Regions from separate parts of the Paenibacillus sp. 1SOY10 genome, predicted to be linked through region 3. Evidence: predicted binding sites of a transcription regulator. Region 3 holds the regulator's gene; each other region holds the start of a gene.
What was found. Region 3 encodes Rex, which represses fermentation and respiration genes when NADH is low (regulators of the CRP and FNR family bind a similar motif). Its sites were predicted from a motif close to TTGTGAAATATTTCACAA; they were not measured.
Positions count from the first base shown of each region.

Region 1: the regulator Rex is predicted to act here: its motif matches at 2,879-2,896, upstream of qoxA (cytochrome aa3 quinol oxidase subunit II).
Region 2: the regulator Rex is predicted to act here: its motif matches at 2,198-2,215, upstream of AC1VOR_RS14800 (flavocytochrome c).
Region 4: the regulator Rex is predicted to act here: its motif matches at 2,303-2,320, upstream of AC1VOR_RS10265 (polymer-forming cytoskeletal protein).

Region 1 covers NZ_JBXENK010000004.1:274,338-279,172, forward strand. Annotated here, with positions in the region: gene qoxB (cytochrome aa3 quinol oxidase subunit I) at 1-1,773, opposite strand, end outside; gene qoxA (cytochrome aa3 quinol oxidase subunit II) at 1,796-2,749, opposite strand; gene AC1VOR_RS13855 (diaminopimelate dehydrogenase) at 3,370-4,347, opposite strand; gene AC1VOR_RS13860 (SLC45 family MFS transporter) at 4,458-4,835, opposite strand, start outside.
Region 2 covers NZ_JBXENK010000005.1:182,414-187,248, reverse strand. Annotated here, with positions in the region: gene AC1VOR_RS14800 (flavocytochrome c) at 187-2,175, opposite strand; gene AC1VOR_RS14795 (DUF6809 family protein) at 2,335-2,607, opposite strand; gene AC1VOR_RS14790 (restriction endonuclease) at 2,819-4,537, opposite strand.
Region 3 covers NZ_JBXENK010000002.1:833,285-838,119, reverse strand. Annotated here, with positions in the region: gene AC1VOR_RS09790 (cell wall elongation regulator TseB-like domain-containing protein) at 68-553, opposite strand; gene AC1VOR_RS09785 (amidohydrolase) at 656-1,954, opposite strand; gene AC1VOR_RS09780 (redox-sensing transcriptional repressor Rex) at 1,951-2,595, opposite strand; gene dinG (ATP-dependent DNA helicase DinG) at 2,617-4,835, opposite strand, start outside.
Region 4 covers NZ_JBXENK010000002.1:935,936-940,770, reverse strand. Annotated here, with positions in the region: gene asd (aspartate-semialdehyde dehydrogenase) at 12-1,097, opposite strand; T-box leader at 1,202-1,477, opposite strand; gene AC1VOR_RS10265 (polymer-forming cytoskeletal protein) at 1,667-2,218, opposite strand; gene AC1VOR_RS10260 (discoidin domain-containing protein) at 2,450-4,835, opposite strand, start outside.

The DNA.
Region 1 (4,835 bases), on a different contig from region 3:
GATACCCCCAAGAATAACCGGTTGACCGCTATTATTCGGCATATGAATCTCTTCAAACTTATCATCACTGTACAATGACTTGCCACTCTTCTTCGCTTGCCAGAATGGATCAAGACTATCCACCTCAGGCACAACGGCGAAGTTGTACTCCGGAACCGGGCTGTGCGTGCTCCACTCCAGGGTCCGTGCGTTCCACGGGTCGCCTGTCGTGTCTCTTTCCGCATAGCGGAAGCTCCAATAAATATTGTAGACCAGGAGAATAAACCCTATGGCGAGTCCCACCGAGCCGATCGAAGCGATCAGGTTAAGCGGACCAAAGCCGGTGCTCTCCGAATACGTGTACATCCGACGAGTCATCCCCTTCAAGCCGAGGAAGAACAACGGCAGGAAGGTCACGTTAAAGCTAATGGCAATCGTCCAGAAGGCAATTTTGCCTTGACGGTCATTAAGCCGGAACCCGAATATTTTAGGGAACCAGTAGTAGAGACCGGCAATAACCGCAAACACTGTACCTGGAATGAGCACATAGTGAAAGTGAGCTACCAGGAACATAGTATTGTGATATTGATAGTCCGCACTGGCCATCGCCAGCATGACTCCGGTAACACCACCGATCGTAAAGATCGGAATAAAGGCTAAGGAATACATCATCGGTGTGGTAAATTCTATACGTCCCTTATGCAAGGTGAACAACCAGTTGAATATCTTCACCCCGGTTGGTACCGCAATCGCCATCGTGGTGACGGAGAAGACCCCGTTAACCATGGCTCCGTGTCCCATTGTGTAGAAGTGATGCGCCCATACGACAAAGGACAAGAGGGAAATGATGATCATACTCCATACCATGGAGCTATAGCCGTACAAATTTTTACGGGAGAAGGTCGATATAATCTCACTATAGATCCCGAAGGCTGGCAGGATTACGATGTATACCTCTGGATGGCCCCATACCCAGAACAGGTTGGCCCAGAGCATATCCATGCCGCCATTGGCCATCGTGAAGAACTGTGTTCCGAACATTCGGTCGAACATCATCAGCGCAAGCGCCACGGTCAATACCGGGAACGCAAACAGGATAATCACGTTCGTGATCAATACAGACCAGGTGAACATTGGCATTTTCATCAGTGTCATGCCTGGTGCGCGCATCTTCAGAATCGTTACCAGGAAGTTGACCCCGGTCAGCAAGGTACCGATCCCGGAGATTTGCAGTGCGATAGCATAGTAGTTATTCCCTACCGTCGGGCTAAATTCTATGCTGGCGAGCGGGAAGTAAGCCGTCCACCCGGCATCCGGGGAACCCCCGATGACGAAGGAAATATTAAACAGCATGGCTCCGGCAAAGAACAGCCAGAAGCTCACTGCATTTAGTCTTGGGAAGGCCACGTCGCGCGCTCCGATTTGCAGTGGAATGACGACGTTCATAATTCCGATAATAAACGGCATAGCCATGAACAGAATCATGACCACCCCGTGGGTAGTAAAGATCTCATTATAGTGTTGTCCATCCAGCAGACCGTTCTCCGGTCTGGCTAATTGTCCCCGCATGAGCAGGCCATCAACACCGCCGCGGAACAACATTAATAGCGCGGCAATAATATACATGACTCCAATACGCTTATGGTCAACAGTGGTCAACCATTCGCGCCACAGGTAGCCCCATTTTTTAAAATAGGTCAGCCCGATGAGAATGCCTAGCGAAGCTAAGACGATACTTACCATCGCGCCGTAAATCATCGGTTCCCCGGTGACGAAAAATTCGTCCCATTTCATGTTAGCTACTCCCTTCCCCTTGTTAGTTATGCGCTCCGTGCTCATGATCTTCGGACATATCCATCTCGGAATGGTCCATCTCGGACATATCCATATCTAGCGAATCCGCATCCTCTGCATCATGATCGCCGCCATGGTTATGTCCCCCATTTTCACCTTCCGGTGCCGGTCTGAATGTGAGATGCGTGGAGGAATACGTCTTCCGTCCGACATGAGCGGTATCGAGCAATTCGTCGAATTCCTGTTCCGTCAGCTCAGATGCCGTAGCCTTTACTTCCTCCACCCATTCATCATAAGCCGCAGGTGACAGGGCTAATGCTTCAAATTCCATGTGCGCAAAGCCTTCGCCGGAGAAGTTGGAGTTCTTGCCCATATAAGAGCCTTCATACTCGGCTACCAGATTCAGCTTGTTCACCATATCGCTCATCGCGTACTTCTGTCCGCCAAGCTGAGGCACCCAGAAGCTCGATATCGGTCCAAAAGCATACAGGCGAAACTCTACTGGACGATGCGTTGGGATATTTACGTAGTTAACGGTTTCAATCTCTTCCTCTGGATAACTGAAATGCCATTTCCAGTTGGAAGAGGAAGCATAGATAACCAGTGGCTTCTGATCTTCATAGCCTTCCGGGACTCTCTCCACGGCATTGGTACTGCGGACCGTAACAACGGACAGTACAGCTACGATAATCACCGGAATTGTAATCCAGGTAATCTCCAGCCATTTACTACCTTCCACATGCGGTGGTTCATAGTCTGGAGCCGCTTTGGAAGCACGATACTTGGTCAGCATGTAAATGTACAGAACATAAACTACCAACAAGATAAACGCCATTGTAATCATAGAGAAAATAATGACCTCAGATTGGGTCTTGGCCACCGGACCTTTCGGGTTCAACACGGCCAAGGAGTTGCAGCCGGTCAGGAGGACAAGCAGGGCTGAGAACAGAACCAAAAGCAACCCTTTCCTTTTCATAGGATAACGATACCCCTTTCTTCATTAACGAACTTATAACCCCCGTAAAATAGGGCGGCTTTGTTCATTTAGCTACCCTATATGTTAGGAAAGGGGTCACCGAATAACAATTCATATAGAATGTAATTTATGTAAATTATTTCAAATTATTTTCGCTCTTTTTATGCTTTGCTTGGTAACTAAAGCTGCTAATCGATCATATTCGGGCGAATTTCGGCAAATTCTCCGATTTTGATATTTGTTCACAATGTCACGTTCCACCTCAATAGTTCGCAAATTTGTCATAATAAACAGCTTATATTGTGATTTTGTTCACTTTTAAATGCTTATTTAGAATAATTAAAATTTAAATATATGGAAATAAATTGATATTTGTACATTTCAAGATACTGCGGATCAATTGGGCTTAATAGTTAAAGTGCAAGGTGAGGTTGCGGAGGGGGGATTGATTCCAGCCACTTCTGCTGGATCAAAAATTTGTGGCCGAGGATACCCTCCCCGACCACGGTCTTGAAGCATTTTATTTAAGGTTCTATTCGGCGCGCAAGCTTCCCTCTCCTACTTATCGGGAAAAACTCCTGTTAAAGAGCGTTAAATTGTTTGATTTGCTCCCAGCCGGTCTACAGCAGTTCTTTGCGTAGTTGCTCGGGGGACTTGGGTGACAACAAGCCGAACGGAATGTCGAATACCGTTCTGGCTCCGGATTGTCCCGATTGGGACAACTTGTAGGCCGCACGGGCGTAAGCTACCAACACGCTGGCCGTAAATTCCGGATTACTGTCCAGCTTCAGGCTGAACTCGATAATTTGCGTGCTGTTCTCGCCGGTACGTCCGCTTCTCAACACGTTTCCGCCATGAGGCATGGTGGAGTGGTTCGCTTTGAGTTCTTCTTCGCTAATGAAATGAACGGTGGTATCATAGTCAGCGAAATAATTGGGCATCGTCTTGATTTCTTGCTCAATCTTGGCCAAATCTGCACCTTCTTCCGCGACAATATAACAATCGCGCAGATGCTTGTCCTTCGTCGACAATTCCGGATTCTCCCCTGAACGTACCCGCTCAACAGCAGATTCAACAGGAATGGTGTATTGCACCCCGTTCTTGACTCCATTTACTCGCCGAATCGCATCCGAGTGACCTTGGCTGACGCCTTTGCCCCAGAACGTATACTCTTTACCTTCCGGCAGCACGGACTGAGCTAACAGCCGGTTCAACGAGAACAAGCCAGGGTCCCATCCGGTCGAGATTACACTGACCGTGCCTGCTTTCGTGGCCACTTCATTAACCCGCTCAAAATATTCAGGAATTTTGGCATGAGTATCAAAGCTGTCGACCGTGTTGAACAACGCGGCCATTTCAGGTCCCTGCTCTGGCAAGTCCGTAGCGGAACCGCCACATAAGATCAATACATCAATCTCACTTTTATATTTCTCAATATCGGAAATGTGTACGACGCCGCTTGCTGCCGCCACATGGTCAGGGTTTCTCCGCGAGAAAATCGCCTTCAATTCGAAATCCGGGTTCTGTCTCAACGCGAGCTCCACACCTCGCCCCAAATTTCCATACCCTACAATCCCTACTTTAATCGTTGCTGTCACACCATTTCCTCCTCAACAATGTCAGGTTTTTTCTATTGTAGCTTACCCTTGGCTATTTTTAAATAGCTAACAACGAAGGTGTGACATGTTGTGCCAGCAATATAACAGAATTATGTCGAACTTACCGCCTTACGTTCTGAATCCACGGCCAGCAGACAGAGCAGAGCGAGCAGCATGCCCACGGAAGCACTGACGAACAATGCCGGGTAGCCAAAAGCGTCAATAAGCCAGCCGAGTAGTGGCGGCGAGGTGATGGCTGCCAAGGATGAGACGAAATAGTAGATTCCCGTACGCGTCCCAATACTCTCTTCCCGCCCTGTAGCTACAATCCAAGGGTAAGAATTAATATTAATGCATGCCCAAAATATACCACCGATAATCAGCAGCACGCGCAGCCACAGAACAGATTCAATAAATACCAATGTGCCGAAAGTAAGAAATAAGCCTATTACTCCAATGGAGATGATGGCTTTCTTCCCGAATTTGGC
Region 2 (4,835 bases), on a different contig from region 3:
TTTCAACCCAAGTAGAGTATAAATTTTGACTATTTCCGCTAGATTAAGAGAGTTGCCTAAATTTATTAAATCCGCAAGGAGTTGTCGTTAAGGAGATTTAATAATAGTGTTACAAAAAAAATTCCCCGTTCCTCTCCGCATCAGAGCGGTAGAGGAACGGGGAATTCGTGATTTGAGACTACGAAATTAGTTACTTGCTGCGCTAGCACCAGCAATCCGACCAAAGGTGAAGATATCGGTGATGGCGTTACCACCCAGACGGTTACCGGCATGGACACCGCCTGCTACTTCGCCCGCTGCGAACAAACCTTCAATAGCGTTACCCTCTGCGGTCAATACCTCAGCCTTCTCGTTAATCTCCAGACCACCCATCGTGTGATGCACGGATGGAGTTCTTGGCGTTGCGAAGAATGGAGCCGTCTCCAGCTTTTGTCCAAAGTTCTTCTTGCCAAACTCAGGGTCCAGTTGATTCTCTACATAAGTGTTGTATTTCTTCATTTCTTCTACGAAGGTATCTACTGGAACGCCCATTTGCTTGGCTAGATCCTCCAATGTATCCGCTACGAAGATATTTTTATTCTTAATCAAATCTTGATAGTTATCACCCCATCCGGATTTCCCGTTCAAGTCGGGATTACCGAGCGAGGTGTTATCACTGATGATATAGAACATCTTGTCGGTTTGTTCCAGAGCTGCGGCAGCCAGTACGTCACGTTCAGCATACTCGTTCACATACCGTTTACCTTCTTTGTTGACGAAGATTTGCGTCTCTGCACTGCCCCATACGCCGCCGGACAACGCGCCCGTTCCCGGTTGACCACTTGGCATCAATTGAATGAAGCCCATGCCCCACAGATTTGCTCCAACTTCCTTACCCATCTTAATACCGTCACCAGTCGCATTTGCGGTATTGGTGGTCATGATGTTAGCATCCAGATCAGGCCAGTAGTTGTTGTATTCTACAACCATGTCCGGATTGGCACCGAACCCGCCTGTTGCCATAACTACACCCTTGGATGCGTTCAAGGTCACTGGAGTTCCGTCTGCTTGCTCAGCAGTTACGCCCACGATACGGCCGCCATCTACAATCAGTTGGGTCGCTTTCGTATTCAGCATAATCTCTGCTCCAAGATCAGTTGCCTTTTTCTCCATGTTGTTGATGTAACCTGTACCAAGCGGCTCAGCGTTATGATGCGTTCTAGGCCACAAAGCGCCAAGCACGGTACCAATGCCATCTTCGAACTGTACACCATTGCTCTCCAGCCATTCGATCGTGCCATAGCTGTTAGAGGTCAGTGTTTTCACCAATTCAAATTTACCTGTAATTTCTTTACCATCCAGGTCCGTTCTCTTCCCGCCGATATAAGTATGAATCATGTGCAATTCAGGGGAGTCGAACAACTTGGTTGTATCGCCATTCGCCAAATATTCCTTAATTTGTGCCTTCACCGTCTTAAGCGTGTCAGCATAATCTCCAAACTCTTGCTCGTCATAAGTCAGAATTTCTTTCAGTTCGTTCGTCAACGCCTGCGTCATTTCGATCTTTGGCTGTCTGACCGGGTCATAGGAGTTGAACTCCCCGCCCGCACGAAGCGTGTTCCCGCCCAGGGATGGGGACTTCTCGATCAGAATAACCTTAGCACCGTTCTCCGCTGCCGATACTGCCGCGGCAAGACCTGCTCCGCCCCCGCCGACAACCACTACTTCAGTATCCTTCGTAATGGCTTCCTTCGCTGCTGCCTTCAGCGGCTCTTTGTTCTTCAACGCATCAACGTCCGCTCCGGCCTTGGCCAAAGCATCTGCAATCGCATCAATCAGACCATTACTGGATACGGATGCCCCGGATACCACGTCCACCTTCAAGCTCTGTCCTTCGACAACCTTCTCGGGAATCGTAGTAAATACCGCATCACTGACGCCCTCAGTATCCTTCTGCTCCAATACCTTTACAGATTGAATCGTATTCTCGTCAACCGTAACCTCTACTTTAATTACGCTGTGCAAGCCTTGGGCTTCCCCGGTGTAAGTCCCTGGTGTATACAGGCCTTGGGTAGCTGCCCCATCCGGTGCGGCTTCATTGTTGTTACCGCTGCAACCGATTAACCCCATCATCAAGATAAATACCAGTGCTACCAGAAAACCTGTTCTTGCGTACCTGCTACTTAGATGTCTCATGTACTCTGCTCCCCTTCAGTAATTGTGTTTTTTTTCACAATATAAGTGAAAAAATTCACGAATTATGCCGAAACAAATTCGCTTATCGTAGCTATTATACGCGCGCCCGTATGCGCTTTCCCGTGCTTTTTCTCACAAACTCACACTGCGGGAGCGCGTTCAGAGATATTTTTTATGGAGAACTTCAATCATCAACCCGGCCCCTAACTGGAATCCTTGCGTAAACGACTCAGCCATTTCTATCCCTTGCACCTGTTGCTGCAAGTCAATCAACGCCTCCAAATCGGCGAAGTCAGCTCTGCTTAGCTTCTCTTTCCAAGCAATCATCGCACTGGACAGCTCTCGGGTCAGCTCACGATATTGCGGATCATTTGGGACGATCTGTTCATGCGGAAGCAGATTTCCGTGGTAGAGGGATTCGAGAAGGGACATGGTGGGCCTCCTTTTTTATCTATAGAATAGCAGAATGGGGAAAGGAGGGTGGTACGTGAAGGCGTAATCAATCCCTAACTAAATAAAAGATTTCTATTTTATCTCGCCTTTAATAATATAAGCAAGTGTTGGTACTCATTCATTTCAGTTTTCCCCCTGTTACCTTTGTAAGTTGTTCTGTCATAAATGAAAAGGGACCCTTAGGACCCTTTCACTTTTCAGCTAAGATTTTTTTAGCTTCTCTTAAATCAATTCTTGCATGGTGGCCGTGCTTTTCCAATAGATGAAGTAAGTTAGAACCGTTAAGTAAAGTTAAGGGCTTAGCTTTAGCAAATTCATATGCATCGGGTCCATAGTCAGCAGTGGAAACAAGAATTCCTTTGGTCGCACCCTCATTGACTACCGAACCGTACAGGTCTCTAACGGCAGAGACGCTCACTGTATTTGTATACCTCTTAGCTTGTATAATTATTTTCCCTCCCCGAATTGGATCAGGATCAAAGGCAATCGCATCGACTCCACCATCTCGACTTGCTTGAGTTACCTTAACTTCACCACCATTAGTCTGAAATTCTTTCTCAAACAATTCACGAATAAGGTGTTCAAATTCTTCCCAATCCATTGCAGCAAGGTTAGTTGTATTATCAAGAGAGCCAACAACAGTATGACTCTCAACAAATCTTTTATCATCTCTACTAATTTGCAATATAGGTTGAATCGGGGTTAATGTACTTAATTTACTACTAGCTACACCTTTGAGATTTTTAAAACATATTTTAGGGTCAACATTTGATAAATCTATTTCATTAAATTCAATTTTATTTGTCTGAATGCTGAGGATACAGTTATTCTCTTCTTTACCTGTTGCTTTATTTATTGATTCAACCCAACCATTAAAGGAAACAGCATCAATGGCATTAGCCACGTCTGATTCAAAGATTTCATGTATCGTTCGCAAGGAAATTTTATACATAGATTCATCAAACATTTTTAATTTTTGACTATCAGAGATATAAAATTCTTTTAATTCTTTCTTCGAAGTCATATACTTAACTTCTTTTAGAGTTGGAAAGCACTCTATGGAGGGCAATTGATATTCTATGATTAAAATTTTATTTTCAGGATTATATTCCAATTCATAATTTTTGGGAAAAGCCCCTGGATACATTGAGTTATTAAGTACCATATCGCAATATTCAACAATAGAATCCGGATGAAGGCTAAAATACATTTGTTTCAACTCATCAATTTTTTTATTATATTCATCTTGTTCACTAATAAATGTATTTCTGTCATTCTCCCAATCTTGAACCTCCACCTCCCAGTGTTTTAATTTCTCCTCATATTCACGTTCTATCAAACTATTATGATCCTCTATTAATTGTTTTTCTTCTTCCCATTTTAGAATCATAGCAGCATTAATGGCATTATAATGGATTACCTTTTGTTGTTTTTTAGATTTAAAAATCTTATCTAATATTGTGAATTTAGGAGTTTTTTCTTCGGGTAAATTTGGATACTCTCTCTTTTCTCCATGAATCGGCTTAATTGGTGAACTCTTGGGGAATGTATCCTTCTTCTTCAAAGTATCCCAATCCACAGCATCATTAGTTGTTAGAGTATAGATTAATAAATTTTCAATATCTTGCAACTCCATATCGGCTTCTTCTGTTCTTCTATTCGCTTCTTCAATACTAGCTTCTACTTCTTCAGCAGCTTGACGCTTCTGAACAAAGACTTCCCATTTGTCTTGCCATTTCCTCATTTGCATGTCAATTTTGCTTTGAAGTATATCTTCATCAGGTGCTGAAATTAATTTATGGTCATGTAAACCATTATGTGCAATCTCTATGGTGTATTTTAAAATACGAGTTCCTGCAGAATTCCAAATAGCTTGAACATTACCAAAAGTAACATTCCTATCCCACATATTTGTCTCCTCCAATCAAGTATCCATCATAAAGCAAGTACTATATGCTATATTTTATTCAATTGAATGTAGTTCATTCCTCCTATATTCTTTGATATATATTCAATCTTCTATTTCAAACAAATTTCGGAAATACAAACTATTCTTCTATAAAATCCTGAACTTGCACCAAATTGCACACCCTTCTGAAAGAGATTTATGTTATGAAAAAGTTAAGTTCAGGGATATTCTAATAACTGAAATAAACGTTCTATTTATAGTACTTTTCAACCCCCATAATTAAAATCGCATTAGTTCT
Region 3 (4,835 bases):
TGGAAAACAAAAAAACAGTTTCGAAAGATCAGGTCTGCATCCTGAACTTCGAAACTGCTATGTCATGTCAACGATTAGGTAACGTAAATACCTCTGACAAAGGTTCGCCGGTACTGAAGCTGAAGAACCGATAATAATGATGGGCTTGCTGCTTGTAGAACAATTGCCAGACCAACTGGTCATTATAAATTCCCGGCAACAGACGGACCACCTCGATATCCGGCAACGTTTCCTTGATGATCCCTCTGATCTGGTCTTCGGACTTGCCTTCAGACAACAGGCGGACTTCCGGTTTCCCGTCTTGCGGTAACCAGACCATAATCTCCCGCCCATCCTCATCCTGTCCTTGAATCACAAAGCAAACCTTGTCCCAGACCGACTTCCATACCTCATCGCTGCGGACCAGTTCTGTCTCCTGTTTGGCTTGCTGAACCGCCGCCCTTTCGGCTTCCCAAGTATCCTCGTGAATATATATGTAGAACCGGTAGAGACCGATGAGCACTATCAACAGAATAATGATGGAGAGCAGGATCCATTGGGTTCGCTTCCTCAACCTTCTCTTCCTTTCTCTAAGCAGGCAACTGTAAGCCTCTTTTATCTTTCACCATGTATACTCACAGTGTACACCTGTATCTATATCAGTTGGACGGAACGATTAACGTGTCAATAACCCGTCAAATGCCTCTTGAGCCTCATAACGGATACGCTCTTCATCAAGTGTCAGGCAAGCCCCGTTCTTCACAACTTGCTTCCCATTAACCCATACATGCTCTACATCCCCTGAACCAGCGGAGTAAACCGCATGAGATACATAGTCCGTCTTCGGAACGAAATGTGCCTGTTCCGTGTTCAGCGCAATGAAATCTGCCTTCATTCCGGCAGCAAGCTTACCCGTCTCGGGCAAGAATACGGAACGCGCTCCGTATTCGGTCCCCATCTTCAGCGCTTCAAGTGCCGGAACAGCCGTAGGATCCCCAGATACTCCTTTATGAATCAAGGCCGCCAGACGAACTTCCTCCAGCATATCCAGATTATTGTTACTAGCCGGACCATCTGTGCCGAGGGATACGACGATGCCCTTCTTCAGCATTTCCGGCACACGGGCTACTCCGCTAGCCAACTTCAGGTTACTGCCCGGATTATGCGATACCGTCACTTGATGAGCCGCCAAAATATCCAGCTCCTCATCTGTTAAATGCACAGCATGGGCTAATAGAGTAGGCCGTGAGAACATGCCCAGATTCAATAAATGTTGAACCGGACGGACTCCGTAATCTTTAACATTTTGTTCAACTTCAGCCCGGGTCTCCGACATATGAGTATGCATCGGCAAATCCAGATCATGGGCCGCCTGTACGAATTTCTGAATGAACTCTGGCGGACAGGTATACGGAGCATGCGGCGATAACATCGTCGTAATCCGTCCATCCGCCTGACCCTGCCAATTACGAGCAAAGGCAATGGCTTCGTTCAGCTTCTGATCTTGTACCTCGGGTGGACATAGACCAATGGCCCCCCGCATAAGCACAGCCCGAATACCGGATTCCTGGGCGACCTTGGCCACCTCATCCATATGATCATACATGTCCAGGAAGGTCGTAGTCCCCCCCTTGAGCATTTCCAATACCGACAATGCCGTGCCAACACGTACATCCTCTGCTGTAAATTTGGCTTCCATCGGCCACATCTTTTCTTCGAGCCAGGTTTGCAGCACCATGTCGTCACCGTAACCTCTTAGCAGTGACATAGCAGCATGGCCATGGGTATTAATCAACCCGGGAAGAAACAGCAGGCCTTTACCATCAAAGCTTTCTGCACCCTCCACACCTTCGGGGCGTTCTTCCCCAATGTAAGTGATTGTATCACCCTCAACCAGCATATAACCTTGAATAACCGGACGCTCCTGATCCAATACCGCGAACGTCCCGTTCTTTATTAACCATTTTCGACTCATACTTCAGCATGTTCCTTTCCATTTTCCAGATAATAGGCCAGACTCAATAAGTCCGTTGTAAAGTCAGCCGCATGAATCCGTACTTCCGGCGGAACCTTCAATATGGTAGGGGCAAAATTCAATATTGCTCCGATGCCTGCGGCTACCAGTTGGTCTGCAACTCGTTGGGCTTCGAAATCCGGTACGGTAATGATGCCGATACGAATTTTTTCCTTCCTGACTGTATCCACCAACTCTTCAATCGGCCGGATCGTAATATTATTGATCTGCGTTCCGATTTTGTCTGGAGAAGCATCAAACACCGCCACAATCTTCATGTTATCCTTCAGATAAGCATTGTAATTGGATAACGCATGACCAAGATTACCAGCACCCACAAGGGCTACATTGATCTGTTGGTCGAGATTTAAAATCTGTTGAATCTTCTCAATGAGATAGGCAACGTCGTAGCCGATGCCCTTACGTCCAAAGTCTCCGAAATACGCCAAGTCCTTGCGAATTTGCGCTGGATTCAAATCCAGCTTCTGGCCCAGTTCCTGGGATGATACCGTAGGAACTTCCCTCCGGCTTAATTCATTCAAGAAGCGCAGATACACCGGCAATCGACGGACCACCGCATCAGAAATTTTATCTGATTTCATAATCATTCCCCCTCATCAACTTTACTTCATTTCATCAGCTTGATCAGCTTCATCAACCTGCAGCCATTCCGAGATACGTGAGACCATTTGGCCTAGCGGCATATGCTCCATCTTCGGTCCGGGCAAAGAATATAAGAAATACTTTCCGTAGTAGGATTCCAAGATACGTGTATCATAAACAATCACAATGCCGCGGTCCTGTGACGAACGTACCAGTCGTCCAAAACCCTGCTTGAAGCGGATGACCGCCTGCGGCACAGATAACTTCATAAATGGATTCTTCTTCTCGCGTTGTAATCGTTCGCTCTTCGCCTCCACCAGCGGATGGTTCGGCGGTTGGAAGGGTAAACGGACAATCGCCAGACTCGTCAGAGCCTCGCCAGGAATGTCAACACCTTCCCAGAAGCTGCTTGTGCCAAGCAGAACGGAAGCATCTTGCCCTTGGAAGCGACGCGTCAATTTGGTTCTGCTCCCGCTATCCATCCCCTGCCCAATCACTGTAATGCCCTTCTGGGCCAGCAAGGTCTTCAGCGGCTCATATACTTGTCGCAGCATCCGGTATGATGTGAATAACACCATCATTCTTCCCCGGGTTACTACTGCGGAGTCAGCAAGAGACTGTACCAGTGTATTGACGAAATGATCGTCACCTACTCCGCCCTTGACACTAGGGAAATCCCGCGGGATGACGAGCAGCGCCTGATCACGGTAATTAAACGGCGATGGGAGCATCGTGGTGACAAGCTTGTTCTCGCTTGCCGCCTCCGCTAAGCCCAGTTGTTCCACCATATACTGAAATGATTTATCGACCGACAAGGTAGCCGAGGTCATCACCACGCTCTTCTTCTTGTCGAAGAAATATTCCTTCAGTTGGGCACTGACGTCAATAGGTACCGCGTACATCTGCAACGAACGACTACGATAGTTACCGCTCGCTTCCATCCAGTACACCGTATCATCGCTCTCCAGCTTCATGAAGAACCGCAGTGCTTCCCGTTCGGTCGCCAGATCCTTGAACAAACCGCTGATGTCAGTCAGCAAGCTCTCAGACCCGTAATCATCCTGGTCCTCACGAATTTCGCTGAGCATGCGTTCACCCTTGCGGAGAACATCCCCCAACGCAACATATATTTGATTCTCCAGAGCGGTCAAGGTATCCCATTCCTTGGGCTCCTTACCTGGCAAGAGTCGATACACGAATTGCCCCGGATCACCAGGTGCCGCGTCACTACGATCCGGCATCAATGAGAACAATTGCTCGCTTAACTTGTCCCAGTTCTCCTTCACCTCAATCAGGTTCGGGTAGATACCATCAATGACCGTACACCATTCGCCTGACTTCTCGCCTGGCGAGGCTTGTAACGCAGCCCGCAAATTAGCCAGCTGACCGGTCTTGCTGTCCTTGAATAAACGAGTCAGAGTATGAACCACTGTAAAGTATTTCATATGGATACCCAAATGTTTGCCTGCTACATCCTCCAGATGGTGCGCTTCATCAATGACCAAATGCTCATAGCCCGGTAATAATTGATGTCCTGCCTGAATGTCAGTAAACAATTTGGAGTGATTCGTAATGACTACATCGGCTACTCCGGCCTCATGCTTGGCGCGGTGGTAGAAGCATTTACGGAACCAAGGGCACGATCGACCCAGGCAGGAATCCGATTCACTGGCCACCGTCTCCCAGAAATCACCTCCGCGATTTCCCAAGTTCAGTTCTTCATCATCGCCGTTACCCGTTTGAGTCAGCCACACAATCATCTGGGCAGCGATCATCACATCTTCTTTGGGAGTGGCGAAATCTTTCCTGCTTATTTTATGTTCAAATTTGCGCAAGCACAAATAATGCTGCCTTCCTTTAAATACCGCTGCCCGGAACGGGAACGGCACGACCTCTGTCAAGAGCGGGATGTCTCTCTCCCGAAGCTGCTCCTGCAAATTAATGGTATGGGTGCTGACCATAACCTTCTCATCTTGTTGAACACTGTGGTAAATGGCAGGCAACAAATAACCCAGCGATTTGCCCGTGCCTGTACCAGCCTCCACCATGAGGTGCTTCTCCTTAGCAAAGGCCTGCATCACTTCTTGCAGCATCAGGTTCTGTGCCTCGCGTTCCTCGTATTGTGGAAGGCGTTCCCGCAGCCGCTCACGTACTTGCTCCATAAATTGCTCGAAGCTGATGTTCTCAAGCGGGTTCCCCTCTATAGGATCCCGGGCTGGCTGAATATCCATCCAGTCCT
Region 4 (4,835 bases), 100 kb from region 3:
GGCTACCTCGTCTATTTGGATTGGATATACCCTTCAGCCTTCAATAGTTCGGCAATCAGTACAGCGCCACCAGCCGCCCCACGCAGCGTGTTATGGGACAAGCCAACGAACTTGTAATCATAAACGGAGTCTGTGCGCAAGCGTCCTACCGATACGCCCATCCCTTTTTCCATATCACGGTCCAGCTTCGTTTGCGGACGGTTCTCTTCTTCAAAATAAGTAATGAACTGCTTCGGGGCACTTGGCAAAGCAAGCTCCTGGGGTCTACCCGCAAATTGGCGCCAGCGCTCAATAATTTCTGCTTCCGATGGCTTCTTCTTGAATGAAACAAATACAGTAGCCAAATGTCCGTCCGTTACCGGCACCCGAATGCACTGCGTCGTAATCAGCGGAGCATTGGCCTTCACAATCTGACCATCATTTACCTGTCCCCAAATTCGCAGCGGCTCCTGCTCACTCTTCTCTTCTTCTCCGCCGATATATGGAATCACATTGTCCAGCATATCTGGCCAATCCGTAAAGTTCTTGCCTGCTCCGGAGATGGCTTGATACGTCGAGGCAACCACGGTCGTTGGCTCGAAATCAAGCAAAGCGCTCAAGGCCGGAACATAGCTCTGAATGGAGCAGTTCGGCTTGACAGCGATGAATCCCGTGGAGGTGCCCAAACGCTTTCGTTGAGCTTCAATGACCTTGATATGCTGCGGATTAATTTCCGGAATAACCATCGGGACATCTGAAGTCCAGCGATGGGCAGAGTTGTTGGAGATTACCGGAGTCCCGGTCTTGGCATAGGCTTCTTCCAACGCTTGAATCTCCGCCTTCTTCATGTCCACAGCGCAGAATACAAAGTCGATGTCTGCTGTAACCTCCTCCACCTTGGAGGCATCCTGAACCACGATGTCCTTCACACCCGCAGGAATATCGCCTGTCATCTTCCAGCGCCCTTGCACTGCTTCTTCGTACGTCTTGCCTGCAGAGCCTGCGCTAGCCGCAATACTCGTCACCTCAAACCAAGGGTGTCCATCCAGCAATTGAACGAACCGCTGCCCAACCATCCCAGTTCCTCCGACAATACCAACTTTCAATCTTTCTCCCATCCGTGCTCCAGTCCCTTCCCTGTTGGTTATATGTGTACCTTTGGCGAGATCGCTGTCAGGTTGTGGTTAAATCAAAAAAATCCCACCTCCAAGACAGATTTCGTCTTGGGGGCGAGATTGGTATGCCCGCGGTACCACCCCAGATTCGCTAAGATGTCGCCATCGTAGCCTCTTCAAGTACAGCCTCCCCGGCCCTTGGCCAAATACGCTTATACTCTAGCTCTGTAACAGGAGCTCCTGTCACACCATCCCGGATCACTTACCGTTCCGATGTGCTGCTCAGAGTCTTTATTCAGTAAATAAGCGCTATGCTCCATTTCAGCAACCGGAGCTCTCTGGGAAAGGCTGTATCTACCTACTTGTCTCATCAATGCATTTCATGTTCAATTTATATTGCGATAATATTACCAAATAACCGGCTTTACGTAAACCTATTTCGCAAAATTTCCATGACACTCCCTATTACCCTATGACAAAATGGCTTGTAACGTGTCATCATCTGCCTCATAATCTGGCGTAATAAAAAACAGACCAACCCGAAGGCTGGCCTGTTTCTTAGCTGTATTAGCTTATTGAACTTCAGTAGCTCCGGTAACAGTACCTTCAACTACGGCTGTTCCTTGCACATCTGCGTTGGCAAAGTACAGGTTGCCATCGATCGTGGCTGTTTTGTCCAAGCTAAAGCCGTTAGCTTCTACATAAACATCGCCCTTCACCGTACCACCTTGAATCTTCAGGTTTTCACTTTGTACCGTCAATTTAGGAACGGTCAGCGTAAACGAATCAATGATATTGTGATCCGCATCTTGCGTGTACAGAGCTATTTTACGGTAAATATCCTTGGTTTCATCGTTTTTGTCATGGAATTGTCCAGCTACGACCACATCCTGATCCACCGTCAAATCGTTAAGCGTCGCAATAATCCAAGTTCCTTGCTCACTTACAGCACTTACGAAAGCATCGGCTTGATTAACAATCGATGCGGTTGTTGTAGCATCTGTTTGCTCAGCATTGTTACCGCCTGCGCCTGTATTACCCCCGGCTGCACCATCATTTGAACCGCACCCTGCCAGTAGAACTGCTGCGAGACCTGCTACCACTAAACCTTTGACCATTTTCATGTTGTTTCCCTCCTGAATTTTTATATCTTTGTTTTAGATTATAAAAAAAACTGTAATCTATACATGTGACTAAATTCACATTAATTGTGTATTTTTTCACACAATTTATGTACAGTCCTTTTTCTTATAATCTCTATCTTATATAAACCGAAAAAGAAACCTTCAAACAGCCTACGTCCATGTTTTTTAAACATAGGCTGTTTGAGATGGTTTCAAGTACCTGTTAACGCTCTAACGATACAACTTTAACTCCGAAACCGACCACCACCATGCAGGCATATCCTTGGTCAAAACAATCTTGACATACCGGGCATATTGTTGCGGGAAGGTCTCTTGAATCAGCGAAGTCGTTCCTTCGTTAGCACGAATAGGCTCCCACTGTTCCCCATCAAGGGATACATGAATTTGATAACCTCGAGCGTAGTCGTTCTCACTCCCGGTAGAGTCCATCAACAGGCTATTGAAACGCTGCTCACGTCCCAGATCAAGCTGAATCCATTGACCCGGACGCTGTCCTTCAGAAGTCGTCCAGCGGCTATGCACCTGATTGTCCAGCAGTGCATCCACATCAGCATACGTCGATGCCGTAACCGTCCACTCCGTCCGATCAAGCTCGTCAGGAAGGGAGACCTCATCTTCAGCAGGTACCCACACTTCCGTATCGGCTGTATACAGCTTCACCTCGGCTATGGACCACCAGTGTGAATCACTTCCTGTTTGTACTACCTTGATATACCGTGCAGGCGCTAGCGGAAATGCTGCGGTAACCTGCGGACTCTCAGCTTGACCGGAAGCAACAGCACTCCCCCACACCTCCCCATCCAGGGAAGTATATACTTCATAGCCTCGACCGTAATCATCACGGCTATGCGCGCTGTCCAGTACAATTTGATCTACTCGCTGTGCAGTGCCAAGATCCAGCTCAATCCACTCACCGCCAGCTTGCTCACGGCCAGAGGTCCAGCGTGTATCCTCGCGGCCGTCCAGCATGGCTGCTGCCTCCTCACCGGAGGAAGCCGTAGCCTTCCATCCCTCATTAAGAAGCTGCTTCTGCCGGCCAATACCATAGTTATGAATGGTTAGCTCGGAGATGGACCACCATTTGTCTGCCTCACCGATTTGCACCAGCTTCACATAACGTGCCCGTTGCTGGGGGAACGTAATGGATAAGACTCCAGGCTCGCCCTCGCCGCCAATGATTGGTTCGTCCCAGCTCTCACCATCTTCAGATACATACAGCCGATATTCGCGAGGATAGTCTTCACGCGAATGGCCCGGGTCAAGTACGATCTGGTCAAATTCACTGACCGATCCCAAATCAATCTTGATCCATTGGCCACTGGCCTGTGGACGCCCACTGCTCCAGAGCGTGCCTTGCTCGCCATCGAGCATGTTATCCGCCACATCTCCTCCATGTGTAGAGGAGGTAGTTACAACCCAGGAGGAACGTTCCGCAAGCGGACTGCCCACCGGAAGCGGCAATGGCTGCTCAACAGCACCCCCGCCAAATTTAGCCAGCTTCAGTTCGGAGATCGACCACCAGCTATCTGCCGGCTGCGTCAATACAATCTTGACGTATCTGACCGATTGTTCTCCCAAGGATACCGCCAAGCTTGGGGAGGTACCGATCGCCCCAACTACCGCTTGTTGCCAGTTCTCATTATCATCGGAGACGAACACGTCATATTCGTGAGCATAATCGCCCCAGTTCGTGCCTGAATTCATGAACAAGGTATCAAATGCCTGTTCCGAACCCAAATCAATGTGTAACCAATCTCCGGGCACTTGCAGTTGCCCCGAAGACCAACGTGTAGCCAAATCGCCATCAATCAGACGCTCAGTTGGCTCTGAGCTGGAAGAAGCCGTAATCGTCCAATCGCTGCGGTCCAGGTAACTAACACCCTGGGACGGATCAGGACCTTCCAGCACGGTGTCTTCCAGCGGATTCACCTTCACTTGCGCTTTGGCATACACCGTGGCAGAACCCAAGGCTCCCTGAGCATTATAGAAAAGCACCGTCTTCGGCTCATTCGATGGATTCCAGATTTGCGCCGTATAGACGCCGTCCTTCTCGTAGACCGTTACGGCTGGATCATCTGCCCAGATATCCATCGTACGAGTTCCTGTCGATACCATGCTGTGAATGAACCAGTAGGCGTTGAACACTTCATTTTGCTGCATATTCTGTGTATCCCACTTCGCCAGTGCACCCTCTGGGTTGCCAATCGACTGGAATGGCCAGATGATATGCTGCCAGGTACGCTCCGACTGACCGCCAAGGTCCTTGATCATACCTGCATAGAGGTCATTTGTTTTTTGCGGATCACGACCATAATAAGTCATCCATTCTGCTGGCGGTAGCCAGTGAATGCCATAAATATGCTCCGGATCTCCGGAGAAATACGTGCCGTATAGATAAGCACTGCCGAACACCATACCTGCTGTTGCGTGGTTATATCCTTCTACCCAGTTATCATGATCATAGTTGAACCAGTATTGCTCGGCGGCTTTTTCTTCCGTCACAAATCCCCAAATACCGGTATCCCGGTGGGCATCATTGCCTGTGACCTCGCCCCACATATACTGCCCAACCCAACTGAACAAGGACTCTCCTGCC